2 regions of the Rhizobium sp. Root1204 genome follow, and region 2 is predicted to be linked to the other one. Evidence: predicted binding sites of a transcription regulator. Region 2 holds the regulator's gene; the other holds the start of a gene.
The links. The regulator PhoB, encoded in region 2, activates phosphate uptake and scavenging genes when phosphate is short. The targets are predictions, from matches to a motif close to TGTCATNNANCTGTCAT.
Positions count from the first base shown of each region.

Region 1 (15,072 bases), on a different contig from region 2:
TCGGCTCCGTCTATGCTGTCGCCGTTGCCTGGGAAGTCACAGCCGGCCTTCTGGACAGGATGAAGGCGGTCGCCGAAATCGCCGGTTCCGTGCTGGAGCGGCCGATGTCGCTTGAAATGGCCAGGGCTGCTTAAACTATCCAGCCTGGCGGGAGTTCGGCCGATTGTGGCTCTCCCGCCTCGCCCGGCATGTTTCTCCCGCCGCCCGTTAACGCTGCTATGCGGAGTGCGTTGCAGCCCCGTCGAATGACGGTATGATAAGGGCAAAGTCAGAGTGCGCGGGATGTTCCTTCGCACCCGGCGCGGTGCCGGTATGCTCAGGCGAGAGAAACACGTGATCTTCCGTTCCATATCCCTTGCGGCGCGAGCAGTTCCGCTTCTTCTGGTCATGACGGCCACGGCCGACGCCTCGGCGGTGTGTGAACGCCTGAATGCCCATCTTGCCGGCCTGCCGAAGATCGTCGCCTCCAATGCCAATCTGCGCGACTATACAGGGGCGATATCCCGCCAGAATCTGGACCTGCGGCAGGCACGCAGTGATCTGAGGCGCATGGGATGCAGCACGGGCAGCGTCATCATTGTCGGCGGCCCGAATGAAGAGGTCTGCCAAAGCCTGAGCAGCGAAATTTCACAGATGCAAATGGATCTGGAAACCCTGAAAGCCCGCCGGCAAAGCCTGCTGGACGGCAACGATAGCGATATTGCCCGGCGGCGTATTAACGCCGCGCTTGCCGCCAATCGCTGCAACGAGGAGGAGAGTGACGTCCTCAGTGCCGCGGTCGAAGAACCGGAAACCCACCGCAATATCCTCAATGACCTGCCGCCGATCAGCGAGGGGTATTCGGATCCGTACGGCAACGCCGGCTTCGCCACGCCGGAAGACGGATTTGGCCCGAGCGCAGAATATCCCGGCAGCTTGCGCACCATGTGCGTAAGAACCTGCGATGGGGCATTCTTCCCAATCTCGTCGAACTCATCGCCGGCCGATTTCCAGCGCGATGCCGAAACCTGCCAACGGCGCTGCCCCGGGACAGAAACGGCGCTCTATTATCATGCGATGGCGACAGAAGAGACAAACCAGATGGTCTCCGCCGCCACCGGCGAACCCTATGCCGACCTGCCCTCGGCTTTCGCCTACAAGACCCGGGACCTCAGCCAGCCCGGTCAATGCGGCTGCTCTCCAGCCGGACGCACGGCGACGCAACAAAGCACGCACGACAACGGCAAGGGCGTCCTTGAGATTCTCACCCGCAAGAAGGCGGACCCGGTCGAAGTGAAAAGCGCCGTCGCGGACAGGCCATACAATCCTCAGGACAACAAGGTCCGCGTCGTCGGCCCAAGCTATCTGCCGTCGCAGGAAACCTCGATCGACCTGAGGCATCCGGCAGGCCCCGGATACCAGCCGCAGCAGACCAATTGATCAATCATCCGGCCTGATGCCCCACGCATCCGCGAACACCAGATCTTCAAGCGGCAAACGCTGGCGCCAGCCTTTGACGGCCAGTTCCGGTTCGGCATAGAGCGTATCGACATAACCAAGGCACAGCCAGGCGATGATCTCGATATGATCGGGAATACCAAGCACATCCTTGATTTCGCGCTCGTGAAAAATGCTGACCCAGCCGACGCCGACACCTTCGGCCCGCGCCGCAAGCCACAGGTTCTGCACCGCACAGACGGTGGAAAACGCATCCATGCGCGGATTGTGCGTCCGGCCGAGGACGACCTTGCCCGCACGCGCCGGATCACAGGTGACACAGATGCTGACGGGCGCCTTGCGGATGCCCTCCAGCTTCAGCGACCGGTATTTGTCCCGCGTCTCGCCCTCAAACATCAGCGCTGCCTCTTCATTGGCCCGCTGAAAAGCCTCAAAGACACGCGCCCGCCTCTCCTCGTCGCGAACGACGATGAAATTCCACGGCTGCATGAAGCCGACGGAGGGTGCGCTGTGGGCGGCGGCAAGAAGCCGCGCTATGACATCATCCGGCAAAGGTGCGGGCAGGAATTGATCGCGCACGTCGCGGCGGGTTTCGATGGCGCGGTAGACGGCGGCGCGCTCGTCCGGTGAAAATGCGTCCGCCCTCACAAGGCGGTCTTGCGGTTCAGCTTGCATCGTTTGATCCCCAACAATGCGAAACCTCCCGCCGTCCGCGCGGGGCTGGTCTATCTCGTCAGGCCGGTCTTCTGACTGCGGATCAACCGATTTTGCCGCCTTCCCGGATCACATGAAAATCCAGTGGCAGAATTCTGAAAGAATTCAGAAATTCATCAATGCAAAATCGTCCCCGTCACAGCGTTGGGCACGTCCCGGACTTTCACCGGGTTCCCGATTCTCCCGTTTTCACGGGCACCTGAGCAGGACCGATATGGGCATGGCGGGCCGCCAAATGCAAGATGGCCCGCCTGATCTCCTTACATCGCAGCGACCGGATGCGGCGAACCGTCATAGGCGCCCCAGATCGACTGATCGAAGCAGATCACCGAACCGGTCATCAAGCCGGACTCCCTCGACGACAGATAGGCGCAGGCACGCGCCACTTCGGCCGGATCGACCAGACGGCCGAAAGGCTGGCTTGCCGCTGCCTTTTCCAGCCAGTCGCTGGCGGCGCCATGAAATTCGCGCTGGATGCGATCCTCGCCTTCCGAGGCCATCCAGCCGATGTTCAGGCCGTTGACCCGGATCCGGTTGCGCAGCAAAGCATAGGCGGTGTTCTTCGTCAGGGTTTCCAATGCCCCCTTGGAAGCACAATAGGCCGCAATGAACGGCTGGCCGGCCTTGGCCGACATCGAGCCGATATTGACGATGGTCCCCTCGATCTTTTCCCGGCGCATGACGTTGATCGCTTCCTGCATCAGGAAGAACGGCGCACGCACATTGACGGCGAACATCCGGTCGAACAGTTCCGGGCTGGTGTCGAGGATCGTACCACGATCGGTAATCGCAGCCGCATTGACCAGCGCATCGACACGGCCAAACGCCTTGTCGCAGGCGTCTATCACCTTGCGCGCATCCTCCACCTGTTCCAGATCGGCCTGTACGTAGACGACCTTGGTGCCGGTCGCCTTGCCGATCTCGGCGGCCTTGGCTTCGCCCTTGGCGGCATTGCGGCCGCAGATAACGATGCCTGCGGCGCCGCGCGCGGCAAACAGCGTTGCGATCGTGGCGCCTAGCCCTTGCGTGCCACCGGTGACGATCGCGATCTTGCCGTCGAGACGGCCATAGTCATTGCTCATTGTTTTTCCTCCATTTTCGATATCGCTGATGCCAAAAAACTCCCGCCCGGCATTCGGGCAGGAGTTCAAATTGCAAGGAATATTTCCGTTAGCTGAGCTTCTTCTCCGACTGAGCCGCAAGCGCCGCTGCAAATGCGGCTTCCTCCCAGCCACCCGAAAGCGCTTCGTGCATCAACTGCGCCTGCGTTTTCGGCGCAAGCCCGCCGACTGGCGGATCCCGGTCGAGATTGGTCGGGAAGGAATATCCTTCGGCGCAGGACGCAATCGCACAAGCGGCTTCCGCAGAAGTCAAACGGCCATCGGTAAGCATTGCCTTCAAGGCTGGATAGAGAACGGCACTCATGCGCTCCCGGTTGACCGTTTCCATCGCGCGTCCAAACGCCGAGGACACTTGCAGGAGGTTTGCCACCCGCTTGATACCCTCGGAACGATTGGTGCCCGCAGCATGGAAAAGGGCCGGATTGAAGAAGACCAGGTCGCCCTTCGACAGCGGCAACTGCACATGGTGGCGATCGAAATAATCGCGAAACTCCTGACGTTTCAGCGCCAGATAGCCCGGAACATAGGTTTGGCTATAAGGAAGGAACAAGGTCGGTCCGCTTTCCAGCGGCATGTCGCAATGAGCAACCGCCCCCTGCAGCGTCAGGACCGGCGACAGGCGATGGACATGTGCCGGAAACTGCTCGATGACGGATGAGGTCTGAAAACCAAGATGGTAATCCCGGTGCGCCGATTGCGCTGCCCCGCCCGGATTGACCCGGTTGACCTGCGCCGTCATCTGATAGCTCGGTCCGAGCCAGGCTTCGCTGACCAGCGCGATCAGGGCATTGCCATAGTAGGCGGCGAAATTACGCGGATCACGCAGGCAGTGCTTTTCAAGTGAATTCCAGATGCGGTCATTGGCGCCCGGCTTGGCAAAATGGTCGCCGCCACCGCTATTGGTCCGGTGCTGTTCATTGATGATATCGTCGAAAATGCCGCTCGCCGCATCGATGACAGCCGTATCCTCGAATGCCCGCTTCAGCACGACGACGCCCGGCCCGGTCGCAAAGGCTTCGCAGATTTCAGCCAGCACCGCCCGGCGTCCTTCGCCGGTCTGAGCCGCCTTCAGCACATTTGCGCTGTCATAAATCAGAACATTCTTCTCGACGGCCGCCGCATGCGGATAGTCGGCAAGCGATGTCGTGCACTCCACCTCAGCGCGAAAATCCTCAAGATCGCAGGCAGCTTCCGTCAGCCAGACCCGGTCAGCTCGCTGTTTTAGAATATTGTCGGTCTTCATCCCGTTTTCCTCCCGCCGGATGTCTGTCGATGACCGCACTATACGCGGAGGGAAAAGCTGATATAGAGCAGAAACACCTCAAAAAACCATCAGAACGGACCCACGATGGCCCACGAATTTCTGGTCAAGGACATCGCTTTTCAGGCAGGCCTCAGCATCGCCACCGTCGACCGCGTTCTCAACAATCGCCCCGGCGTACGCAAACAGACGGAACTGCGTGTCCACGCCGCCATCCGCGAACTGGAAAAACAGCAGGCCGGAATCGAAATACAGGGCCGCAAATTTGCCATCGACATCATCATGGAAGCGCCAGACCGCTTCACCGATACCGTGCGCGATGCCTTCGAAAGCGAGAGCCTGACATTTCTGCCGACAATCTTCCGCTCCCGTTTCCATTTCGCCGAATCGATGCGGCCGCAGGAGATCGTCCAACTGCTTGACCGGGTGCGCCTGCGTGGCACCGATGGCGTCGTCCTGAAGGCGCCGGATGTCCCCGAGATCAGTTCCGCCGTCACGCGCCTCGAACAATCCGGCATTCCCGTTGTGACGCTGGTCACCGACCTGCCCAATGCACCCCGCACGGCTTATGCCGGAGCGGACAACAGGGCAGCCGGCGAAACCGCCGCCTACCTGATCGGCGAACGCTTTGCCGGTCAGCCGGCAACGGTACTGGCGACCCTGTCGAGTAGCCGTTTCCGTGGGGAAGAAGAGCGGGAAATCGGCTTTCGACGCATATTGCGTAACCGCTATCCATCAATTGGTATCGTCGAAATCAGCGAGGGTCTTGGCCGCGATGATCCAACCGGGGCTTTAGCTGCGGCCGCCCTTTCAAACAATCCGGGCATCAACGCCGTCTATTCAATCGGCGGCGGCAATCGCGCCGTGGTGGCTGCCTTTGCCGCGGCCGAGCGAACGTGTGCGATATTCGTGGCACACGATCTCGATGCCGGGAATCTCGATCTTCTCCGGATGGGTAAAATCCATTTCGTCCTGCATCACGATCTGAAGGCCGATGTGCGCACCGTGTTTAGGGCGATCATGAGCCGCCGCGGTGCCTTGGCCGCACCGGGTATCGCGCGCCTCTCCGCGGTGGAAGTCATCACGCCCTACAACATCCCGTTATCGCTTCGATGAACTACGCCGCCTGGCCGGTGTTCGGGATACATCACCAAGTCAGCCAGGATACGGTTTCACGCGCCATCTCCCTACGCTCGACCGGAAATCACCCCTGAAAGGCCGCCGACGACGCACAACAACTGTCTTTCAGTCGGACGCTTCGTTCAACGAACTTGGTTGGCAATCCGATCATTGCCCGTGGCCGGCTGGTAGCGCACGAAGGCGAATTCCCGGCCATCCGGCGACCAGTTGGGAACGTTGATGGTGCCCTGCCCGCCAAACAGCGCAAACAGGGTTCGGGCATTGCCGCCATCCGGGTCCATCAGCCGCAACCGCACATCGAGATCGCGCGGATGATCGAAGACATCCCCGTCATAGGAGATGACCAGCAGGTGCTTGCCGTCGGGAGACGGATGCGGAAACCAGTCGCCATACTCGCTGTCGGTAATACGGGTCACATCCGAACCATCCGGGCGGACACGCCAGATCTGCATCCGGCCTGTACGGCTGGAATTGAAATAGATCCATTCGCCGTCCGGGCTGTAGTCCGGGCCATCGTTACGCCCCTCGCCGAAGGTCAGCCGCGTTTCCTCGCCGCCGTTCACGGGGATGGTGTAGATATCGAAGACCTGACCGCGGATGCCGCAATAGGCCAGCGTCCTTCCGTCCGGCGACCAGCCATGCCAGTAGGACGGCCGGTTCTGCGTCACCTGCTTGGGCAGTCCGCCATCGGCCGGAAGCGTATAAATCGTTGATGCGCCATACTCGGTCTTGTCGCTGATGACGATGGTCCTGCCATCAGGCGAGATGCCATGGTCGTTGTTGCACGTGCGAGCAAAGCCCGTATCGATCAAACGCGGCTCGCCGCCCGGCAATGGCAGGCGGTATAACAGGCCGTCGCCATTGATCACCAGCGACTGCCCGTCCGGCGACCAGTTCGGTGCCTCCACCAGCTGTTCCGTCTGCCAGACGATGCGGGTTTCGCCTGTGGCGACCGTGTAGATTTCGACCGAACTGCGCATGCCGTCGTCTCCAGTTGCAAGTCTACCGGTCGCGGAACCGGTTGGTGATTGGATAGCGACGGTCGCGGCCAAAGTTCTTCTTGGTAATCTTCACGCCCGGGGCCGATTGGCGACGCTTGTATTCGGCGATGTAGAGCAGGTGCTCGATCCGGTGCACCGTCGCCTCGTCATGACCGCGCGCGACGATCTCCTCGGTCCCCATTTCCTTCTCGACCAGGCATTCGAGGATATCGTCAAGCACCGGATAGGGGGGCAGCGAATCCTGGTCCGTCTGGTTCGGGCGAAGCTCGGCCGACGGTGCCTTGTCAATAATGTTCTTCGGGATTACTTCGCCTGACGGACCGAGCGCACCGGGCGGCACCGTCGTGTTGCGCCAGCGCGACAGCCCGTAGACCTGCATCTTGTAGAGGTCCTTGATCGGATTGAAGCCGCCGTTCATGTCGCCATAGAGCGTCGCATAACCAACCGACATTTCCGACTTGTTGCCGGTGGTCACCACCATCGAGCCGAACTTGTTGGACAGCGCCATCAGGATCGTGCCGCGCGTCCGGCTCTGCAGGTTTTCTTCGGTAATACCGGATTCCGTTCCCTCGAACATATCGGAAAGGGCGTTGAGGAAGCCCTGCACCGGCTCCTCGATCGGCACGACGTCATAGCGGCACCCGAGCGCTTTGGCGCAATCCTCGGCATCCTTGAACGAGTCCGACGATGTGTAGCGATAAGGCAGCATCACGGTGCGGACGCGTTCTTCGCCGAGCGCATCGACCGCAAGTGCGGCACAAATCGCCGAATCGATACCGCCGGAAAGGCCAAGCACGACATTCTTGAAGCCGTTCTTGTTGACGTAATCGCGAAAGCCCAGCATGCAGGCGCGGTAGTCGGCTTCCTCCTGCTGTGGCAGGCGCGACATCATCCCCTGCTGACAAACCCAGCCCTCGCCGTTCTTGCGCCACTCAGAGATGGAAATGCTCTCTTCGAACTGGCTCATCTGGAAAGCCAGTTGCTTGTCGGCATTGAAGGCGAAGCTGGCGCCGTCGAACACCAGTTCGTCCTGGCCGCCGAGCTGGTTGGCAAACACCATCGGCAGACCGGTCTCGATCACCTGGCGCAGCACCACCTGGTGGCGCACATCGATCTTGCCGCGATAATAGGGAGAACCATTGGGCACCAGCAGGATTTCGGCGCCGCTTTCCGCCAGCGTCTCGCAAACGCCCATGTCATTCCAAATTTCCTCGCAGATCGGGATACCGAGCCGCACACCGCGGAAATTGACCGGTCCAGGCATCGCGCCCTCGGTGAAAACACGTTTTTCGTCGAACTCGCCGTAGTTCGGCAGATCGACCTTATCGCGAATGACCAGAACCTGACCGCCATCCAGAACAGCAACCGAATTATGGCGTCCCGTTTCCCCTTGCCGCGGATAACCGACGATGACCCCCGGACCGCCATCCGCGGTATCGGCGGCAAGCGCATCGACAGCCTTTTGGCAGGCCTTCAGAAATGCCGGTTTCAGGACCAGATCCTCTGGCGGATAGCCTGAAATGAACAATTCGGTCAGAAGAAGAAGGTCGGCGCCGCCGCGTGCCGCATCAGCGCGGGCTTCGCGTGCCTTGGCGAGGTTACCGGCAATGTCGCCGACGGTGGGATTGAGCTGGGCAACAGCGATACGGAACGTCGTGGAAATGGTCTTTTGCGCGGTCATGAACAGGCCTGTGCTTGATCTTGCTATCGCGGATGCGAGGCATCCAAGGATGCTGTTTATCGCATTCCGCACCAAAATACCCCGTGCTTGCGATGAAGTTGGAAAAAAATACGCCCTGCCCGTCAGATGGCTTGCGCACTGCCACCCGCAACCCCGCCTTTCAGGCCATGTCGGATCGGCAACAGGTGCCGAAAAAGTCGGTGGAGAACACCACTTGAATTATTCATCCTCCGTTCAAGATGACGTCTGTATGACATTAGGACGACAGTTTTATGAAATCGGAGACGGCCTTGGCCATTTTTGAATCGGCAGCAATCGCTGCCACCGCTTCTAGGGCCTATGGCCCGCAAATCGGTTTCGGCGCACGCCATGCCAAGGCGCTTTCGGTTGCACGGCATCTCTCGCTGTCATTGCTTCTGTCGATCACATTGATTTTCTTCGTCGAATGGATTGCCCGCAATTCCGCAATGGAATCTGCACTGTTCTTCCTCGACCCGGCGCGCCCCGCATGGACGACCGCTGGCGTATTCTTCCTGCTTTTCCTTGCAATCGACGCCCTCTTCGCACGCGAAAATTTGGGGGTCATCCTGATCGCGCCGCTGGCGCTCATCCCGGCGCTCGTCAGCCGGCAGAAGCAGATTTTCCTCTCCGATCCGCTTTACCCGACGGATTTTCTGTTCGGCCGCCAGATCATGGAGCTGATGCCGGTTCTGGTCCGCGACCGCCCGTGGACAGCCGTTGGCATCGTCGCCGGTATCGTTTTGGCGGTGGCCGCGCTGGTTTGGCTTGTCCGTTTCGCTTGGCGGCGCTTTCCGGCCCTCACCCGGCGCCAGCGCCTGGCGCGGTTCGCCGTCGCCCTGCCGTTGCTCGGCGCATTCTATCACCTGATGGACTACAACAATTTCTCATGGGTGCGTGACCGCCTGCAGGTCATTCCGATCATGTGGGACCAGACCGAAAACTACCGTCACAACGGTTTCACCATGGCGTTTGCGCTCAACCTGCCAATGGCGAACGTGACGGCACCGGCGGGCTATATGTCCGATGCGATCGACAAGATTCCAACCAAGCCGATGCCGGCTGGTACATCCCATCGCAGCAAACCTGACGTTATCGTTCTGATGAGCGAATCCTTCTGGGATCCGACCCGTCTGCCCAACGTCAAACTGTCGCCCGATCCGATGCCGACGATCCGCGAAATGCAGTCCGGCAACGTCTTCTCGCCGGAGTTCGGCGGCATGACGGCCAATGTCGAATTCGAGGCGCTGACCGGTTTCTCCAACGCCTTCCTACCCTATGGCAGCATCCCGTATCAGCAGTATATCCGTAATCCCATTCCTTCGCTTGCCACCTTCTTCCGTGGCGAGGGCTATGTGTCGCGCGCCGTGCACCCCTTCCAGAAGTGGTTCTGGAACCGCAGCGCCGTGTACAAGGCATTCGGCTTTGACCAGTTCAAGTCGGAAGAGAACCTGCCGGTAATGCAGAAGCGTGGCATCTTCGCCTCGGACGAGTCGCTCACCAAGGAAATCATCCGCCAGGCTGACCAGCTGCGTGATCCGTTCTTCTTTTTCACGGTTACCTTGCAGGGTCATGGCCCCTATGAAGCCAACCGCTATGCCAAGAACACCATCAAGGTCGAAGGCAACCTTCCCGCTGCCGACAAGCAAGTTCTTGAAACCTATGCACAGGGCATCAAGGAAGCGGATGACAGCCTGAAGATGCTGATGGACTGGGCCAAGGAACGTGACCGCGAAACCATCATCGTGCTGTTCGGTGACCATCTGCCGCCGCTCAACACCGTCTATCCGAACACCGGCTTCATGAACGACGTCACCGCTTCGCGCAAAGGCTCGCTCGAGCAGATGAAGGCACAGCACGAAACGCCTCTGGTCGTCTGGTCCAACAAGACCGGCCCGGTCAAGGATATCGGCACGATCAGCCCGGCCTTCCTGTCCTACCAGATCCTCAAGCAGGGCGGCTTCGAGCATCCCTATTATACGGGCTTCCTCGGCAATATCTTCGACAAGTACCGTATCATCGACCGCTACATGCTCGTCGACACAAAGGGCAAGGAAACAGCCTCCTGGGGACGCCAGAAGACAATCCCGCCGCTCATTCGCGACTATCGTTTCCTGCAGCACGACATGATGTTCGGCCAGCGCTTCAGCACCGAACGGTTCTTCGAGAGCCACGCCGATCTCTTTGCCGGCGCCATGTAAAAAGAAGCGGGGATGCCGGGTTCCGGCATTTCCGCAAATCACCGGGGTAGGCTAGAACAGGGCAGCGTTTTCTGACGGAGCCTGCCCATGTCGCACCTTGACGAAATCTCCCACATCCTTTTCGGCAAATCGAGCAGTGAACTTGGCGCTATAGAGCGTCAGGTTCTCCACCGCGCCAAAGAACGCAAGATCGTGTCGCAGGACACCAACGCTGCCTTCGTTGCTGGACAGAGCTATGGTGACCGGATGGCAGACAGCATCGCCCGTGTCGGCGGCTCCTGGGGCTTTATCATCGCTTTCCTGATCTTCCTTGCCGCATGGGCCATCGCCAACACGGTGCTTTTGACGCGAGATGCGTTCGACCCCTACCCTTTCATCTTCCTCAACTTGCTGTTGTCGATGATCGCCGCCATCCAGGCGCCGATCATCATGATGTCGCAGAACCGGCAAGCCATGAAGGATCGCTTCGATGCCTCGAAGGACTATGAGGTCAATCTCAAATCCGAGCTGGAACTGATCTCGCTGCACAACAAGATCGACACGGTGCTATTGCGGGAAATCGCCGAACTGCGTGCCGATGTCGGCCGGTTGCAGGGACAGCTCGCGCAATACAAGGATGCGGGAAATCCGCAAGCCTGACTTCGCCTGTCCCATTCCGGTGCGGGAGTCCACTGCGCAAACACAACCAACCAGAAATGGCACAACTTAAAATCGATTATTCGCAGTAATTAGCGGTAAAAACGTAAAAGACGATTTATTAGCGTACGGAAAAATTAACAAATGAAGCACACGATATAGGTGTAACTGGATCGCCATATCGACCAGATACAAACCTGGAGGTGTGTTCCATGTCTCTCATATCGCAGATGCGTAGAGATATTGACGGGGCGGCCGCATTGGAATTTGCGATTGTAGCCCCCCTGTTCTTCCTGACGATTTTCACCATGATCGGCTACGGCATCTATCTGAGCGCGACGCATGCAGTTCAGCAGATCGCCGCTGACGCAGCGCGCACCGCTGTGGCGGGACTGTCCTCGACCGAACGAAAGAGCCTGGCCCAATCGTTCATCCAGTCATCGACGCTGGATTACGCCTTCATCAACAAGGCGAAGCTCACGGTGGACGTCGCCGATGACGTCAAGAACCTCAATCAATTCACCGTCACCATCGTCTACGATGCACGCGATTTGCCGATCTGGAATCTATTTTCCTTCGCGCTGCCCGACGAAGAAATCAAACGTTACGCAACCATCCGGCTGGGAGGTATCTGATATGGTCCGCGAAACGCTGAAACGCCGCAATATTCTGGCCAATACTTCAGGTAATATCGGCATCTCCACAGCCATTGTTCTGCCTCTTGTCGTATTGTCGCTTGGGCTTGGCATCGATTTCGGTTACCTCACGCTGCAGAAACGGGAAATGCAGGGCATCGCCGACCTGACCGCCATCGTCGCCGCATCCGATCTGCCGAATGTCGAGTCTGCTGCGCGCAATCACTTCAAGATCAATGGCCTTCCTCTCGCGCTTGCAACCAAGGGCGGCTTGATCAATCCGGATGGAAAGGTCATCCCGGAAGATAGTGTCGCCATGAAGAATGGCATCGTCACGATCGTCAAGGGACGCTATGTCCCCGATCCCGCACTAGCGACCGGTCAACGTTTCATCCCGAACGCCACGCCGGCGGATGCAGCCCAGGTCTCGATCGAGAAGGAAGGCGCGCTTCATCTCGCCGCCATATTCAGCGCACCGCCAACGATGAGTGCAGTGGGCACCGCTGCAAGCACCAAGCTCGCGTCCTTCTCCGTCGGTTCACGGCTCGCAAGCCTCAATGACGGCATCCTCAATCAGCTACTGGGCCAGATGCTGGGCACGACGATTTCCCTGAAAGTCATGGATTACCGGGCGCTGGTGGATGCGGATATCGACGTCCAGCCCTTCCTTAAGGGCGTGTCCACCCGCCTGAACCTGACGGCGGCGAGTTATGAAGACGTGCTGAAGGCAAACCTCACCATGCCACAGCTGCTTGCCTCCATGCAGGCCGTTCACGGGATTTCCGCCACGGCCAATTCGGCGCTGAAGGCGCTTGAAACGGCCACCAAACAAAACAAGAAGACCTTCACCTTGTCGCAGATCCTCAACATCGATCCCAAAAAAGGATTGAGTGTCGATGCCGGGTCCAACTGGGCGATGAAGATCAGCGCGCTCGATATCGTGTCAGCAGCTGCTGCCCTTGCCAACGGGACCAACCAGATATCGCTTGCCACCGTGGCCGGCCTGCCCGGCATTGCCTCGGCCAGCGTGAAGCTTGCTGTTGGTGAGCCGCCCGTCACCACGCCGGCCCATCGGTTGGGCAGTCCAGGTTCGGCGGTGCGCACCGCGCAGACCCGGCTTGCAATTGAGGTCAACATCGATGGGCTGTCCCTGCTTGCCGGTTTGCGGATCAAACTGCCGATCTATGTCGAGGTTGCCTACGCGGAAGCCAAGCTCGCCGACATTCGCTGCTATGGTGGTTCAAACACCAATGCCAGCGTCTCGGTCGATACCGTTCCGGGCGTCGCGGAGATTGCGATCGGTACCGTAAATCCCGCTATTCTGTCAGACTTCAGCGATGAGGCACGGGTTGAAAAAGCGAGGATCCTCGACTCGTTGCTGGTCAGGATCGATGGCATCGCCCATGTCGAAGCCAAGAACCTTCAGCCGCAAAGGCTAACGTTCAGCCCGTCCGAGGTCGCGGCCAACTCTATCAAGAGTGTTTCGACCAAAGACATTCTGACCTCGGCAACGCAGACACTGCTCAACAACCTCGATGTCGATATCCAGGTACTGTTTCTGACGCTCGGCAGCCCCAAGCTCGTTCAGGCAGCGCTCGCCCAGACGCTGGGAGCCGTTACACCGGCGATCGATAGCCTGATCTACAATCTTCTTCTGGTGGTCGGCGTCCGGGTCGGTGAAGCTGATGTCCGCGTCACCGGCGTCAACTGCTTGCAGCCAGTCCTCGTACAATAAACGTCACAATCACCCCTCTCATTCGTAGACCGGATGGCAATCTTGCCGTCCGGTTTTTTTTTCGAATAGATCAGTGGCACGAACCGTCCTGTTATTTGCAGCCTTTGGTGAAACAATTGATGGACTTATACCGTTTTGCAACAGACATGCCTTAACAATAACCATTCAGCCGATTCCCGGCCCGACATAGTACCCGTATGGACTTTCGCCAAAACCATGAACGGCAAACATCCGCCTGCGATCGATACGACAGAAGCCGGTTTCTCCGCCGAGGTTGATCGGTTTGCGGCGAATCCTGCCTTGTTCCCGGTCCTGCAACAGGCGGCGCGGCATATGATCGAGCTTTACGATCACTTTCCGCGGATTGCCCGTCTGGTTGCCGCCCAGCAGAAATGGCTGCTGACGCAGGCCGCCTACGCACTGCATTTGCAGCGCGACCCCACGGATCCGCTCTCCGGCATCACTGCGGCCAGACTTCTTGAAGTTATCGCAGCCACAGGCCTTTCGAGCCGCAACACCGCCACAGCGTTTCTGGCGGAGTTGCGCGCCTACAAGCTTGTCCGCGATGTCGCAGGGTCAACGAGCAAACGCAGCCGCCCGCTGGAGCCGACCGAAACCAGTCATGAAGCAATGACGTTGTGGTTCCGTGGCCAGATGCGCAGCCTCGATCTGATCGATCGGAGTAATCGGGTGGCGCAGCTGGAGGCAAATCCGGACATATTCCGCCACGCCCAGCCGCTCGCCGCCAAACGGCTGATCGCCGATCCGGCATGGCGCGAACCGCCGCTGAGCATCTCCTGCTTCGTCTGGACAGAATATGGCGGGCTGATCCTTGATGATTTCGTCTCACGGATTGCCAATGCCGAACCGGAGGACGGCCGCCACTGGGTCGAGAACCTGCGCTTTTCCGAACTCTCCAGCCACTACTCTCTCTCGCGCACGCATGTCCGCCGCCTTTTTGCCCGTGCCGAAGCGCAGGGCTGGTTGGGCTGGCAGGATCGCAACGGCAGCCGGAACAGGATCTGGGCCACGGCTTCGTTCGTGGACGACTACAAGCGCTGGCAATCCATCAAGTTCTGTGCGCTGGAACGGGCTTATAAAGAAGCAGTACTTTTGACCGGCCCAGACGTCTTCTGAGGCAGATACAGGGCCTCCTGCCACACCCATCAGGCGCTTGACTGCGCAAATTGCGGCAGATCATCATTGATCTCGTAGAAGTCGCCCTTGTCGGCACAGAAGATGTGAACGCCGAAGGACAGGCCGGTCGGGGTATCGAACGCTCCGGCCATGATCGATGTATAGTCCAGACTGTCCATCTTCCAGAACAAAGCCGAACCACAGGTCTTGCAGAAACCCCGGCGGGCCTGCGGGCTCGAGCGATACCAGGTGATACTCTCCGCCCCTTCAAGCGCAAGTTCACTGTCGAGAACATTGGTCGCGGCATAGTATAGACCGGTCTGCTTGCGGCATTGGGAACAATGACACGCGATCA
Region 1 is NZ_LMCZ01000034.1:570,913-585,984, forward strand. It holds gene ASC96_RS24045 (acyl-homoserine-lactone synthase) at 1-134, shown strand, start outside; gene ASC96_RS24050 (DUF2865 domain-containing protein) at 334-1,419, shown strand; gene bluB (5,6-dimethylbenzimidazole synthase) at 1,420-2,112, opposite strand; cobalamin riboswitch at 2,156-2,369, opposite strand; gene ASC96_RS24060 (SDR family oxidoreductase) at 2,412-3,233, opposite strand; gene ASC96_RS24065 (phytanoyl-CoA dioxygenase family protein) at 3,322-4,515, opposite strand; gene ASC96_RS24070 (LacI family DNA-binding transcriptional regulator) at 4,621-5,649, shown strand; gene ASC96_RS24075 (TolB family protein) at 5,796-6,653, opposite strand; gene ASC96_RS24080 (NAD+ synthase) at 6,676-8,355, opposite strand; gene ASC96_RS24085 (LTA synthase family protein) at 8,628-10,574, shown strand; gene ASC96_RS24090 (DUF1003 domain-containing protein) at 10,662-11,213, shown strand; gene ASC96_RS24095 (TadE/TadG family type IV pilus assembly protein) at 11,423-11,845, shown strand; gene ASC96_RS24100 (pilus assembly protein TadG-related protein) at 11,847-13,580, shown strand; gene ASC96_RS24105 (hypothetical protein) at 13,797-14,717, shown strand; gene ASC96_RS24110 (GFA family protein) at 14,747-15,072, opposite strand, start outside.
Region 1: a site for PhoB is predicted at 8,595-8,611, ahead of ASC96_RS24085 (LTA synthase family protein). Genes of this name have one in related genera too.

Region 2 (15,072 bases):
CAACGGACCCAGGATTACATCATGGGCCGCTTCGGCTGAGGACTGAGCTTGCCACCCTGTCATGAGGGCAGGGTGGTGGTCTTCCAACCCGGATTGTGATCGCAAGGAAAAACAATCATGTCTACGCACATTGCTTCCGTCTACGACGAAGATCTGAAGTACCTGACCCGGCGCATCTCCGAGATGGGCGGTCTGGCCGAACAGATGGTGGCCGAATCCGTACGCGCCTTGGTCAATTCCGACCTGGCGCTTGCCCAGAAGGTCATTTCCGACGACGCCATTCTCGACGAGGCCGAACGCCAGATCGGCGAAAAGGCCATTGTCACCATCGCCAAGCGCCAGCCGATGGCTGCCGACCTGCGCGAAATCATGGGATCGATCCGCATTGCCGCCGATCTTGAACGGGTCGGTGACCTTGGCAAGAACAACGCCAAGCGCGTCATCGCGGTCGCGAGCGCCAGCCTGCCGCGCCAACTGGCCCGTGGTCTGGAGCATCTGGCCGAGCTTGCGCTCGTTCAGCTCAAGGAAGTGCTCGATGTCTATGCCTCCCGCTCGCCGGAAAAGGCCAATAGCATCCGCGAACGCGACAACGAGATCGACGCGATCTACACGTCGCTGTTCCGCGAACTCCTGACCTACATGATGGAAGACCCGCGTAACATCACGCCGTGCACGCATCTTCTGTTCTGCGCCAAGAACATCGAGCGCATCGGCGACCATGCCACCAATATCGCCGAAACAATCTACTACATGGCGACCGGCGCGCAGCCGGCTGGCGAACGTCCAAAGGACGACACAGCCAATACGGTCGGTGCGATCGGCAACTGATCGCCTGAGAAAGTAAGTAAATTCTTACGCAATGATCGCGCGAGCGGCCGCTGGAGCCGCTCGGCACGCCTCCGGCCATCCGGCCGGACGCCAAGGAGCAGAACTGAATGTTGCCAAGAATTGCCGTTGTTGAAGACGAAGAGGCGCTGAGCGTCCTCCTCCGATACAATCTCGAGGCCGAAGGGTTCGAAGTCGACACCATCAACCGTGGCGACGAGGCGGAAATGCGCCTGCAGGAACGTCTGCCCGATCTCCTGATCCTCGATTGGATGTTGCCGGGTGTTTCCGGGATCGAACTGTGCCGCCGGCTGCGCCAGCGTCCGGAAACCGAACGGCTACCGATCATCATGCTGACAGCGCGTGGCGAAGAGAGTGAGCGTGTTCGCGGTCTGGCTACGGGCGCCGACGATTACGTCGTCAAGCCGTTCTCGACGCCGGAACTGATGGCGCGGGTGAAGGCGATGTTGCGCCGCGCCAAGCCGGAAGTGCTGTCGACGCTGCTGAAGTGCGGCGATATCGAACTCGACCGCGAAACCCACCGTGTCCACCGCAAGACGCGCGAGGTCCGTCTCGGGCCGACGGAGTTCCGTCTCTTGGAATTCTTCATGGCATCGCCGGGCCGGGTCTTTTCGCGTTCACAGCTGCTGGATGGCGTCTGGGGCCACGATATCTATGTCGATGAACGCACCGTCGACGTCCATGTCGGCCGCCTGCGCAAAGCATTGAACTTTTCCAATATGCAGGACGTGATCCGTACAGTGCGCGGCGCGGGCTATTCCCTGGAAAGCTGAAATCGTACAGGAAAGAACCGTCAGGCGTTGCCGAGCGGTTCTCCAATCTCGATGGCGTGACCATCCGGATCGTAGAAGCGGAAAACCCTCTGGCCCCAAGCCTGCGTCTCGATGGGGTGGATGAGGTTTACAAGGCTGCCGATGCGCCCGAAAAGCGCATCCAGATCATCATGTTCGAAATAGAGCAGGATATTTTGACGGCCGTACGGCCCGGAAACGTCTGACGGCTGTCCCCAGACCGTCGTTTCGAGGGATTTGCCATCATGGATGGCAAATCCCGTTTCAAATAAGACGAAATTGCCGAAATCACGGCTGACTGCCAATCCCAGCATCTCGCTATAGAAGATTTTCGAGATGCTGATATCCCGTACAAACGGGATGGGATTGACAAAACGCACGGCCGATCCGGCCTTAGCGTGCCCGGCGGCGCTCGCCGGACGGCTGGTAGGCCAGCTTGGCGTGGAAGGTGCAGTACGGCGAAGTGTCCGGGGAATCGTTGCCGCAGAAGTGAAACTCGTCCTTCATCGGATCGCCGATCGGCCACTTGCAGGTACGGTCGGTCAGCTCGGTCAGGACCAGACGGCGAGACATCGGAATAACAACGTTGTTGCCAGCCGGTGCTGTCTCCAGATTCTCGATCGCGTCGATTTCCACCTCTTCCTTCATGACGGTCGCACCGGTGGTGCGGGTCACTGTGCGGGTGGCGGTGATGCGCGATGCGGTATAGTTCGGTGCGCGTGGTGCGGCGGAAGGTGCCGGGCGCTTGACGCGGGCCGTTGCCGTGCTGCCACCAGCCTTTGCGCGGCCGGGCAGGCAGAGACGGTGAACCTTGCCGATGACGGCATTACGGCTGACGCCGCCGAGCTGTGCTGCGATCTGGCTCGCGCTCAAGCCTTCGGCCCACAATTTCTTGAGTTTTTCGACCCGCTCGTCAGTCCAGTTCATGGTCTTGTCTCCATTCCCAGCGTTGGTGATGGTCGAATCCTCCACCGAGCCCTGGGTGTAACCCGAGGCTGAAACGCGATAACACTTTTGGTGACTAGGTCCGCCGCATGCGTTCTAGTAATTATTTCTTAACGTAGAGCCCGTGGGACTCCCTGACAAGAGTCCGGAGAATCCCACCGAATCGATTTCCGAGTTTTCCCCAACTTGCTTGCGATGCGTGGCATTTTTGCAAGGGTATCCGGCTAAAAAATTTGCGGCCGCTGTATATCCGCGAATTGCTGGAAATCATGGGCTTTTGTTGACATCGCATTGCGAAGTGAAGATAGTGCCATTGCCGCCGAAAGGCGGCATTTTGATTTTTTATGGGCTGGTCACAGCCTTGTTGACGGCGCCGTTTATACAATGGCCGTGATGGTTTGAGGAGACATGCGCCATGGCCGATGCCACGCCGCTTTATGACACATATGCACGCGCACCCTTGCGGTTTGAGCGCGGCGAAGGCGTCTGGCTGATTGCTGAGGACGGCACCCGTTATCTCGATTTCGCCGCCGGTGTGGCGGTCAATTCGCTCGGTCATGCACATCCGCATCTTGTATCGGCATTGAAGGAGCAGGCGGACAAGGTCTGGCACCTGTCAAATCTCTATGAAGTCCCCGGCCAGGAAAGCCTCAGCCGCCGCCTGACGGAAGCGACGTTCGCCGACAAGGTGTTCTTCACCAATTCCGGTGCAGAAGCGCTCGAATGCGCGATCAAGACGGCGCGGCGCTATCATTTCGCCAAGGGTCAGCCTGAAAAATTCCACATCATTACCTTTGAAGGCGCGTTCCACGGCCGCACACTGGCGACCATCGCTGCCGGTGGGCAGGCGAAGTACCTGGAAGGCTTCGGCCCCAAGGCGCCGGGTTTCTATCAGGTGCCGTTTGGCGACATGGGCGCCCTGAAGGCTGCCATCAGCGAAGAGACTGCCGCGATCCTGATCGAGCCGATCCAGGGTGAGGGTGGTATCCGCACCGTTTCGAAGGAATTCCTGCAGGAACTGCGTGCGCTCTGTGACGAGTATGGCCTGCTGCTCATCCTCGATGAGGTCCAGTCCGGTGTCGGCCGCACTGGCAAGCTTTTTGCCTATGAATGGGCGGGCGTAACGCCGGATATCATGGCGGTTGCCAAGGGTATCGGCGGTGGCTTCCCGCTCGGCGCCTGCCTTGCCACGGCAGAGGCAGCCTCCGGCATGGTCGCGGGCACCCACGGCTCGACCTATGGCGGCAATCCGCTGGCCATGGCTGTCGGCAATGCCGTGATGGATGTCATCATGGCCGATGATTTTCTCCAGCACGTCCGCGATGTCTCGCTGGTCTTCCGCCAGGGGCTTGCTTCACTTGCCGATCGTTTCCCCGAGATTATTGAGGAAATCCGTGGCGAGGGCCTGATGCTCGGCATCAAGGCCAAGGTGCCGTCTGCCGATCTCCTGAAGGCCATCCGTGCCGAACGGCTGCTGGCGGTACCAGCGGGCGAAAACGTTATCCGCCTGCTGCCGCCACTGGTGACGACGGCCGAGGAAGCCCGTGAAGGCCTGGCGCGTCTCGAGCGCGCCGCCGAACAGCTGACAGCGGAGCGACGACAGGCATCGGCCTGAACGACGCTTCACTGACACGCTGAAAAACACAGGACTCTGAATAGAATGGCCGGTACCAGACACTTTCTCGATCTTTCTGCCATGACGACAACCGACTTGCGGTCGATCATCGAAGACGCCCGCGTGCGCAAGGCTGCCACCAAGGCCGGCACCGCTGAAAAGCCGCTGGCCGGCAAGATGCTGGCGATGATCTTCGAAAAGCCTTCGACGCGCACCCGCGTGTCCTTTGATGTCGGTATGCGCCAGCTTGGCGGCGAGACGTTGTTCCTGTCCGGCACCGAAATGCAGCTCGGTCGCGCCGAAACCATCGGCGATACCGCCAAGGTTCTTTCGCGCTATGTCGATGCGATCATGATCCGCACCACTGATCACAATCGGCTGCTGGAACTGGCCGAGCATGCCACCGTGCCGGTGATCAACGGACTGACGGATGCGACGCATCCCTGCCAGATCATGGCCGATATCATGACGTTCGAGGAGCATGCAGGCCCGGTAAAGGGCAAGACGATTGCCTGGACCGGCGACGGCAACAACGTGCTGCACTCCTTCATCGAAGGCTCGGCGCAGTTCGGCTACCGGATGAACATGGCTGTGCCGCTCGGTTCGGAGCCTGACGACAAGATCCTCAACTGGGCGCGCAACAATGGTGGCGATATAAAGCTCTATCATGATGCCGATCAGGCCGTGGATGGCGCCCATTGCGTGGTTACCGACACCTGGGTATCGATGAACCAGGAACACCGCGCCCGTGGCCACAACGTCTTCCAGCCCTTCCAGGTTAACGCCGCGCTGATGGCGAAGGCCGACAAGGATGCGCTGTTCATGCACTGCCTGCCTGCCCATCGTGGCGAGGAGGTGACGGATGATGTGATCGATGGCAAGCAGTCGGTGGTGTTCGATGAAGCCGAGAACCGCCTGCACGCGCAAAAATCCGTCCTTGCCTGGTGCCTTGGCGCGCTCTAGCGGTCTGGCCCGGCATATTGAAAACCGGGCAGCGGCACACGATCTATGCATCAAGCTGATGACCGGCAGGTGGCGTGTCCGCCTTCGCCGGTCGTTCGTATTCAAAAGCAACCATCCATCCGCGCCGCCGTCCTGATTGGAGGCGGCAGAGCGACGGCCGTTTTTTCAGGAGCGATCTGGACAAAACCGGCCTGCCCAGGATCAATAGAAGCATCGAACAGCGTCCCGGCCTTCACGGCGGGCAGACGTTCGAGGGCTAGGAGTTAGAGCGATGACGGAAGCAAACGTGGGCCTTGGCCAGTTCGATTACGCCGGTGACGATCATGTCGTGCCGTTTCAGGTGGAAGGCCTTGATGTGCGCGGCCGCGCCGTCCAGCTCGGCCCGATGCTGGACGCGATCCTCGAGCGCCACAATTATCCGCTGCCGGTCGCCCGTCTCGTCGCTGAAACCGTCGTTCTAACGGTACTTCTCGGTACGTCATTGAAGTTCGAAGGCAAGCTGATCATCCAGACCAAGAGCAATGGTCCGGTCGATCTGGTCGTCGCCGATTTCGCGACGCCGGACCGGGTACGCGCCTATGCCCGCTACGATGAAGAGGCTCTGAAGATTGCTGAAGAGAACGGCCTGACCCAGCCTCAGCATCTGCTGGGCGAGGGCGTTCTTGCGTTCACCATCGATCAGGGTGCGCATATGCAGCGCTATCAGGGCATCGTGCCGCTCGACGGAGCCTCGCTGGAGGAAATTGCCGGCGTCTATTTCCGCCAGTCGGAACAGATCCCGACCAAGGTCCGCCTTGGCGTCGCAGAACTGCTCGACCGCGATGAAAACGGCAAGCCGCGTCATCGCTGGCGGGCTGGTGGCATGGTTGCGCAGTTCCTGCCGGACGCGCCGGATCGTATGCGCCAGGCCGATCTGCATGGTGGCGACGGGGATGACGGCAACGGCGCTCTTGCGGTCGATGATTTGTGGGATGAAGCCAGCGTCATGGTCCAGACCATCGATGCCGACGAACTGACCGATCCGACCGTGGGTACCGAGCGTCTGCTCTACCGGCTGTTCCACGAGCGCGGCGTCAAGGTCTATCCGCCACAAGCGGTCTATGACAAATGCAGCTGCTCGCGCGAAAAACTGCGGGATGTTCTGGCAAGCCTCAGCCAGGATGATATCGATCACGCGGCCGAGGATGGACTGGTATCGGTCACCTGCGAATTCTGCTCGACGACCTACCGGTTTGAAGCGACGGAAGTGAAGCCGCAGTAAAAACGCTGCGGCTCTAATTCAAGGTCCGGTTCTGGCCGGGCGAATCCAGCGAGAAAGCGGGGATGTCGACGGTGAACGACTCCCCGTGCGTGTTTTCCATCGAATAATGGCCGAACATGACGCCGGATGGTGTATCGAGCGGGCAGCCGGATGAATATTCATAGGTGTCGCCGGGATTGAGAACCGGCTGCTCGCCGATCACACCTGGGCCGTTGACCTCATCGACCTGGCCGTTTTCATCGGTGATATGCCAATAGCGCGTCATCAGCCGGACTGTCTCGCCGGACAGGTTCGAAATCAGGATCCGGTAACCCCAGACATAGCGGCTGTCATCCGGATCGGACTGCTCCTCCAGATAATAAGGCTCGACGGTCACCTCGATGTCGCGTGTCAGCGCGCGGTACATATGCAAACCCTTTTCAAGTCCATAGGCGATATTCTACAGCAAGATGGTTTCGTCAAGAATAACGCATAGGGTAAACTGTAAGGATAGGGTACGGCATGCTCGACGGTCATGTGAGGCGGTGGATTGACCCTTGGCTGGAGCGGGCTGGCAGCGCTTTGGCTGGTCATGGTATCACGGCGAACACCGTCACCGTCACCGGCTTTCTGATCGGTCTCGCGGCTGCGGTCGCTATCGTCCTGGATTCTTACGTCTGGGCTTTCATTCTGATCGGGATCAGCCGGATTTGTGACGGCCTCGACGGTGCCGTCGCGCGATCGACCCAAAAAACCGATTTCGGCGGCTTTCTCGATATCGTGCTCGATTTCGCCTTCTACGGTCTCATCCCGTTCGCCTTCATCCTTGCCGATCCCTATGAGAATGGCATTGCCGGCGGGCTGCTGCTGCTGTCTTTCTATGTCAACGGCGCCAGCTTCCTTGCTTTTTCGATCATGGCCGAAAGGCGCGGTCTCTCGACGGAGGTGCGCGGTGCCAAGTCGCTCTATTTCACCACGGGACTTGCCGAGGCGACCGAAACGATCGCTGTCTTCCTGGCTTTCTGCCTGTTCCCGCAATGGTTTTCCGAGATCGCGGTGATCTTCGCGCTCGTCTGTTTCTATACGGCGCTGTCGCGCACCATGCTGGCCAGAGCGAGTTTCAAAAGAGAGAGCCAGGCATAGAAAAACGCCCGCATCCGGAGATAAGGGCGTTTCACAAAATTCAATAATCAGGCCTGGACCGACTTCAGCGCGCGGGCAAAATCCTCGATCAAATCCTCACTGTCCTCGATCCCGGCCGAGAAGCGCACGGTGCCGGGCGAAATGCCGAGTTCGGCGCGGGCTTCGTCCGAAAGGTTCTTGTGCGTCGTCGTCGCCGGATGGGTGATCAGGCTCTTGCTATCGCCGAGATTGTTGGAGATCAGCACGACATCCAGCGCGTTCTGCAGCGCAAAGGCAGCTTCCTTGCCGCCCTTCAGCTCGAAGCAGACCAGTGTCGAGCCACCCTTCATCTGCCGGGCGATGATATCGGCCTGCGGATGGTCCTTGCGGCCGGGGTAGATCACCTTGGCGACCTGCTTCTGTTCGGCGAGGAAGTCGGCGAGACGCGCGGCATTCTCGCTCTGCTGGCGCACACGCAACGGCAGGGTTTCGATGCCCTTCAACAGCGTCCAGGCATTGAACGGCGACAGAGCAGGCCCTGTGTGGCGGAAATAATCCTGCAGGTGTTCGCTGATCCATTCCTTGTCGGAAAGGATCACGCCGCCGAGGCAACGGCCCTGACCGTCGATATGCTTGGTGGCGGAGTAGACGACGATATGGGCGCCCAGTTCCAGCGGCTTTTGCAGGAGCGGGGTTGCAAAAACGTTGTCGACGATGACCTTGGCGCCGATCTGATTGGCGATCTTGGCGACTCCGGCAATATCGACCACTTCCAGTGTCGGATTGGTCGGGCTTTCGAGGAAGAACACCTTGGTGTTCGGCCTGACGGCCTTTTCCCAGTTTTCAAGGAAACGGCCGTCGATCAGGGTGAATTCGATGCCGTATTTCGGCGCCAGCGTTTCCACTACCCAGCGGCAGGAGCCGAACAGGGCGCGGGCTGCAACGATATGATCGCCGGCCTTCAGCTGGCAAAGGATCGCAGCCGAAACAGCGGCCATGCCGGACGCGGTAGCGCGCGCATCCTCGGCACCTTCCAGCGCGCACATGCGTTGTTCGAACATATCGTTGGTCGGGCTGCCGTAACGGGCATAGATGAAGCCGTCCGTCTCGCCCTTGAAGCGCGCTTCTGCGGCTTCGGAAGTTTCGTAGACGAAGCCCTGCGTCATGAAGATGGCTTCGGAGGTTTCACCATGGTTTGAACGGGTCGTGCCGCCGTGAACGAGCTGGGTCGCGGGGCGCCAATTTTTGCTCATCGATCGTCTCTTTCAACACAAAAAAAACCGGCCGCGAAAAAGCAAGCCGGTTTCAAACCCGGCCTTTTTAGCTATTTGTTTAACGTGGCTGCAAGCCGACCGGCCAAATCACCACGGGATAAGTTCGTATTTACTGATAAGGCGCGCTTGCGTCAATTCCCGTGAACAACAAGATATGTCACAGGGACAATTTGAGTTATGACGTGCCGGTAGCGGCAAAGAGGACGATGGAAATGACCAGGGCCACAGGCATTCTAGCTGATCGCGCCATTGCTGCGCTGTTTGATGCGGGGCGGTTGAAAAGCGAGGCGAAGCTCGATGCCGACCAGATCCAGCCGGCCAGCCTCGATCTGCGCCTCGGTTCGAAGGCCTTCCGGGTCCGTGCCAGCTTCATGCCCGGCCCCAGCCATCTGGTAGCCGACAAGCTCGACCGGCTGAAACTGCACGTTATTGACCTTACCGAAGGTGCGGTTCTGGAAACCGGCTGCGTCTACATCGTGCCACTGATGGAAAGCCTCGACCTGTCGCCGGATATGTCGGCCTCGGCCAATCCGAAGAGTTCGACCGGCCGCCTCGATATCTTCACCCGCGTCATTACCGACCGGGCTCAGGAGTTCGACAAGATCCCGGCCGGCTATTCCGGCCCACTCTATCTCGAAATCAGCCCGCGGACGTTCCCGGTCATCGTCCGGCGCGGCTCGCGCCTGTCGCAGATCCGTTTTCGCGTCGGCCATGCGCTGCTCACCGAAACGGAAGTCCTGGCGCTGCATGAAAGCGACGTCCTCGTTGCCAGCGACAAGCCGAACGTCTCAGGCGCCGGCATCGCGCTGTCGATCGATCTGAAAGGCACCGGCGCCGACGGCTTGATCGGCTACCGTGGCAAGCACCACACGGCCGTTGTCGATGTCGACAAGAAGGCCGAGCACGGCATCTTTGATTTCTGGGAGCCGCTCTACAGCCGCGGCCGCGACGAACTGATCCTCGATCCCGACGAGTTCTATATCCTTGTCTCGCGCGAAGCCGTGCACGTCCCGCCGCTTTACGCCGCTGAAATGACCCCGTTCGATCCGCTGGTCGGCGAATTCCGCGTCCACTATGCCGGTTTCTTCGATCCGGGCTTTGGCCATGTCTCGGCGGGTGGCAAGGGCAGCCGCGCCGTGCTCGAAGTCCGCAGCCATGAAGTTCCGTTCATCCTCGAACACGGCCAGATCGTCGGCCGTCTGGTCTATGAACATATGATGGAGCGTCCCGAAGGTCTTTACGGTCTCGGACTTGGTTCCAACTACCAGGCGCAGGGCCTGAAACTCTCCAAGCATTTCCGCTCGGAGTAAATAGACGCCCGCAAAACCGGCTGCCGCCTTGACAGGCAGCCGTGCTTGGTGGAAACCTCCAGCGCAAGGCGGGTATGATGTAGTGGTAGCTTGTCAGCTTCCCAAGCTGATCGTGCGGGTTCGATTCCCGCTACCCGCTCCACTTTGTTTCTCAAGTGGTGCTGCGCTTAATCTCTACGCCCTTCAAGCATACGGCCTGCTCGCCTTCCAAACAGTGAGCAGCGTCAACACTCGCCGTGCCCGCTGACGGGGACGTGCGGTGTCTTGTTCCAGGAAAACGGGTTGGTTCGCAACTCCAGCAGGGCTTTCCACGCCGCCAGGGACATGGCCAGCCAGTAGATAGGCACGAAAATCCAGCGCCAGCCTACTGCGCGCTTCTCACGGCCTGTCATCCGGTTCCGGCCGAGTGAGATGAAGACCGCGTAACTGCCGAAGATATTGATGATATCACAGGTAAACAGCCAGAAAGTCAGCCAGCTTTCCGAGGAGGGCCTATCGTCCAATATCAACCATGTCAGATAGGCGAGGAAGCCGACAATGATGGGATGACTGAGTGCGGAGAGCAGCAGGCCGGCAATCAGGATCTGGAAGACGATGAAGGCGGGCCACCCCATCTCACCCGCCAGTTGCCCGGGTTTGCGCATCAACACCAGCCATGTTTGCAGCCAACCCTTGAACCAGCGGGTGCGTTGGCCAAGCCAGACGGACCGCGAGACCGGCGCTTCTTCAAGCGTCGGCTTGAAGATGACGCGCGAGCGATAGCCAAGCCGGTACAGCCGCAGCCCCAGATCGGCATCCTCTGTCATGTTGTAAGGGTCCCAACCGCCGACCTGTTTCAGCTCCATTGTGCGAAAATGATTGGACGTTCCGCCAAGCGGCAAGGGCAGGCCGGTCAGGGACAGCATCGGCAAAAGACCACGAAACAGTCCGGCATATTCCAGGGCAAACAACGCGCTCCACCAGGATTGCCGCGCATTGGTGATGATCAGCGGCGCCTGCAGGCAAATGACCTGCGGCGGTGCCGCCGTAAAGGCCGCATGAGCCTCGCGCAACTGGCCGGGATGCGGCCGGTCTTCGGCATCATAGACGGTCACATAGGTGCCGCGAACGCCGGGAAGCGCATAGGCCAAGGCCTTCGGCTTGGTGCGGGGCATGTGGACAGGTACCAGAACGATCTCGTATTCGCGCGCCAGCCGCAAAGCCCTGAGCGCGGCGATGGTTGCGATATCGTCCTCCTCGCAGATCAGCTTTATGTCGAGGCGCGAGCGTGGCCAGTCGAGCTGGTCGAGCGCCTGGACAAGTTGCGCTACGACGCTCTCTTCTCTGTAGAGCGCGACAAGCACCGAATAGACCGGCAGCGGCCCGGGGGTGTCTGGTGCGTGTTGTTGTTGCTCTCCGCGCGTCTGCAGCAGGGCGAAGCCGAGTGCGTAAAGCCGCACCAGGAAATTGGCAAGGTAGAACAGCGTCAGCACGATATGCAGGATCAGCATGCTGACGAGCGGAATAACGACTGCGGCTACGGCCATGGTGCACAGCGCAATCCCGGCATAAAAACCCTGTTTGCCCCAGAAGGTGATGCGGGCACTGTGGAGTGGTACGGTCTCGAAGAGCGCACGCGTCACCGCCGAAACGCGCCGTTGGCGTCCGGCCCGCCAGGCGGTGTCACGCACCGTTGATGGCGTGGAGGCGGCGAGTGACGGGCGAAGCTGCGGCATGCGCTGTAAAAGGGATGCAAGCCCGGCAATGCGGTTTAACGAAGGAACGATGACGGTGACCGGTGGACGGCTCGCATGATGGACCCGGATTATTTCCGGCCGCGTGAGCTGGGTATCGAGCCCCTCTACGTCCTGAACACGGCCGGGATCGATCACGGGCAGGAAATCAAGCCCCAGTGTTTCCGCCAGTGCCTCGAAATAGAGTGTCTCGTCGATCTCGCCGGATGCGAGCAATTCGTCTTCGACGGTCGTTCCATGCGCCTGCGCAAGCTGCATGGCCCGCGCAATCGAAGGTTTGCCGATACCCATTTGAAGTAGCAGCCGTCCCTCGTGCTTCAATGCAGGCGCGAATCCTCCCACGGCGGTATCAGGCTGCGATCGCCCGGCCGGCGGTTCATTCGCGGTAGCCATTCCGGAATTGTCCGGATATTCTTCCAGACGCATGAAAACCCCATTGCCGCGTGACGCGGCAAACCCCCTATCTTGTCCCGGGAATGATCATAATGTTACGCGCTTTCCGTGCATCTCTAAAATTTTACGGGATTTTCTCGCTGTGCGTGTTGCTGGTTGCAACTTTTCCGGCTGCACCCCGTGCGGCGGAGGGGGTTAACGATCTGCCGCTGTTGTTCGACGCGCGGGAGCGGATCGCGAAGCCGGACCTGAGTGGCCTGGCGCGCCTGCGGTTCCTGACCACTGTCGATTTTCCGCCGTTCAACTTCATCGACCAGTCCGGCAAACTTGCCGGTTTCCATGTTGATCTGGTCCGCGAAATCTGCCGCGAACTGGAAATCGACGCCAAGTGCCAGATCCAGGCCGTGACCTTCGCGGAGTTGCTGCCAGCGCTTGAGGGCGGACAAGGGGAAGCTGTGATCGCCGGGATTGGTACCAGCGCGGAACTGCGGCAACGGTTCGCCTTTTCGCGCGCATTCATGCAACTTCCGGCCCGCTTTGCGGCCAACCGTCAGGTGATGGGAAGCAATCTTTCGGTGGCAGGGCTGGCGGGAAAACCGGTTGGAACCGTGTCGGGAACCACGCATGAGGCCATGCTCAAGGCATTCTTTCCGAAACTCGATGTGCGGCCGTTCCCGAGCCGAGACACAATGCTGGCCGCTTTGAAGCAGGGAAGCGTCGCCGCAGTGTTTTCAGACGGCATGCAATTATCCTTCTGGACGGCCGGCAGCGATGCCGCCGGTTGCTGCGCGCTGATCGACGGCGCCTATTTCTCGCAACGCTTCCTGGGCGAGGGATTGGCGATCATGAACCGCAAGGGAGATTCCGCACTGACGCAGGCGATCGACCACGCGCTGCTGGAGCTGTCCCGCAAGGGCCGGCTGAACGAGATCTACCTGCGCTATTTTCCGGCCGGAATCTATTGAACGGCTGTCATTCCAGCTTTCGGAACGGCAGCAGCAGCGACCAGACGAGCCGTGCAGGCGAAGCGCCGGGATACTGGGCAAGCCCGATCTCCATGGTGTCCGGCGGGCATTTCGAGCGTTCCCGGTAGGTTGAAAACAGCCGGTCCCAGACGGAAAGGTTGAAACCGTAGTTCGTGTCGGTCTCGTCCGGATCGGTGGAGTGATGGATGCTATGCATGTCCGGCGTGACGATCAGGCGGCGCAACACAAGATCGGCGCGGGCGGGAAGTTTCAGATTGGCGTGGTTGAACATGGCTGCGCCATTCAGGACGATTTCGAAGATCAGGACGCTGACGGGCGGCGCGCCGATCGAAACGATGACGGCCGATTTCCACAGCACCGACAAGAGGATTTCCAGCGGATGGAAGCGCAGCGCCGTTGTCAGGTCCAGCCCGGTGTCGGCATGGTGAACCCGGTGAATGCGCCAGAACAGCGGCACCTTGTGAAAGATCACATGCTCCAGCCAGATGGCGAAATCGAGAATGATGAAGGCCAAAACACCGCTGACGAAGGGTGGCAGCCCGAGCATCGGTAAAAGTCCGTATCCGTGCGCGTCTGCGAACAGGGCGATCCCGGTGGCCGCAGCCGGAAAGATCAGCCGCAACATCAGCGACGACAGGACGAGGATGGACAGGTTGGTAAACCACCGCCGCGCTTTCAGCGCCCGCATCAGTTCCGGGCGCTCCAGCCGGGGGTGAGCCAATTCGAGTGCGGCAAGCGACAGGAAGATTGCGGCAAAGAAGGCCAGGCGCCAGGCCGGTTCGCCGATGCCGAATATCTGTACCGTCATACCTCTCCCATCCTTGTCTCGCCGGCAGCCATTCTATCGGCGCGGTGATCAAGATGAATGCACTTTGGCGTGAAGCGGAAATCCGCTTTCTTTCACTTGCGGAAGCGGGCCATGGCGCCGCGCTCGATGGCAGCGCAGGTCAGTTTGTCCAGTCCCAGCCGGTCACGCAGCAATTGCAGCAGCCGGATTTCCTCCTGGACGATCGAAAGGTCAGCGGCGGCAATCTCGACTGCCAGCGCGTAAGCCGTGTCGTAGAGGCGCGCGGGAAGGGCTTCGCGCACGACTTCGAGTGCAATGTCCAACCCCTCCGGGCCGTCGAGAAGGGCAGTGCATTCGCGTGCGGCATGCATCAGGTGGTCATGGTCGAAACCGTCAAAGACCGGCAGGAAACTGGTCAGTCTGCCGATACGTTCCAGTTCCGTATCGGTCATGGCCGTGTCGACGGCCGACATCATCACCATGACGTAGATAAGGGCTTCGTGATGGCTCATGGTATTGGGCATGGGATATCCGTGTTGCTGTACCGGTTCTGTGAGGTATGAACCATTGCAGCCGTCTACAAGCCCTCACCGGTCATATCAACGCCGGTCTCCGCATCCCCCGGGTGCAGCGTCTCCTCCCGCGGCGCGGGCGCGGTGTTCAAATCGCGTGGATCATCGCCGAAAAAGCCGAGACGGGACTGGCGGGCGGTGGCCACTTTGCCGGCGAGCGGCGATCCTGCGGCCGCGTCCGCCCAGCCGTTTTCGGCAAGCCAGCCAGCGGGGTCGATGTTGTTGACGCTGCAGGCGGTGGTCAGTGTTCCCTGCCAGCCATTTTTCGGCACGGTGCATAAAAGTGCGCGCGCCCGCAGGAAATTGCGGAAGGCGGTTTGGGCCACCATGCCGCAGGGCCATGTCTTGCCTGTTTCGCCGCAGATGCGATCCGCCTTTTCCGGCTCGATCCCCTCAAGTTGCAGCAACCGGTCGCCGAACTGGATAAGGCCAGCGGACAGCGCAACCGGATGACGCAGGACGGCGGGAACCGGCTCCGGCCGGGCAAGAGGTTGC
Region 2 is NZ_LMCZ01000001.1:286,639-301,710, reverse strand. It holds gene pstB (phosphate ABC transporter ATP-binding protein PstB) at 1-39, shown strand, start outside; gene phoU (phosphate signaling complex protein PhoU) at 115-828, shown strand; gene phoB (phosphate regulon transcriptional regulator PhoB) at 936-1,619, shown strand; gene ASC96_RS01430 (VOC family protein) at 1,640-2,017, opposite strand; gene ASC96_RS01425 (GcrA family cell cycle regulator) at 2,031-2,564, opposite strand; gene ASC96_RS01420 (aspartate aminotransferase family protein) at 2,998-4,197, shown strand; gene argF (ornithine carbamoyltransferase) at 4,243-5,160, shown strand; gene ASC96_RS01405 (Hsp33 family molecular chaperone) at 5,432-6,421, shown strand; gene apaG (Co2+/Mg2+ efflux protein ApaG) at 6,435-6,827, opposite strand; gene ASC96_RS01395 (CDP-alcohol phosphatidyltransferase family protein) at 6,923-7,543, shown strand; gene ASC96_RS01390 (O-succinylhomoserine sulfhydrylase) at 7,591-8,775, opposite strand; SAM riboswitch at 8,822-8,900, opposite strand; gene ASC96_RS01385 (2'-deoxycytidine 5'-triphosphate deaminase) at 9,009-10,106, shown strand; tRNA gene ASC96_RS01380 (tRNA-Gly) at 10,175-10,248, shown strand; gene ASC96_RS01375 (glycosyltransferase family 2 protein) at 10,331-12,232, opposite strand; gene ASC96_RS01370 (transporter substrate-binding domain-containing protein) at 12,325-13,197, shown strand; gene ASC96_RS01365 (sterol desaturase family protein) at 13,205-14,026, opposite strand; gene ASC96_RS01360 (tellurite resistance TerB family protein) at 14,119-14,529, opposite strand; gene ASC96_RS01355 (thermonuclease family protein) at 14,583-15,072, opposite strand, start outside.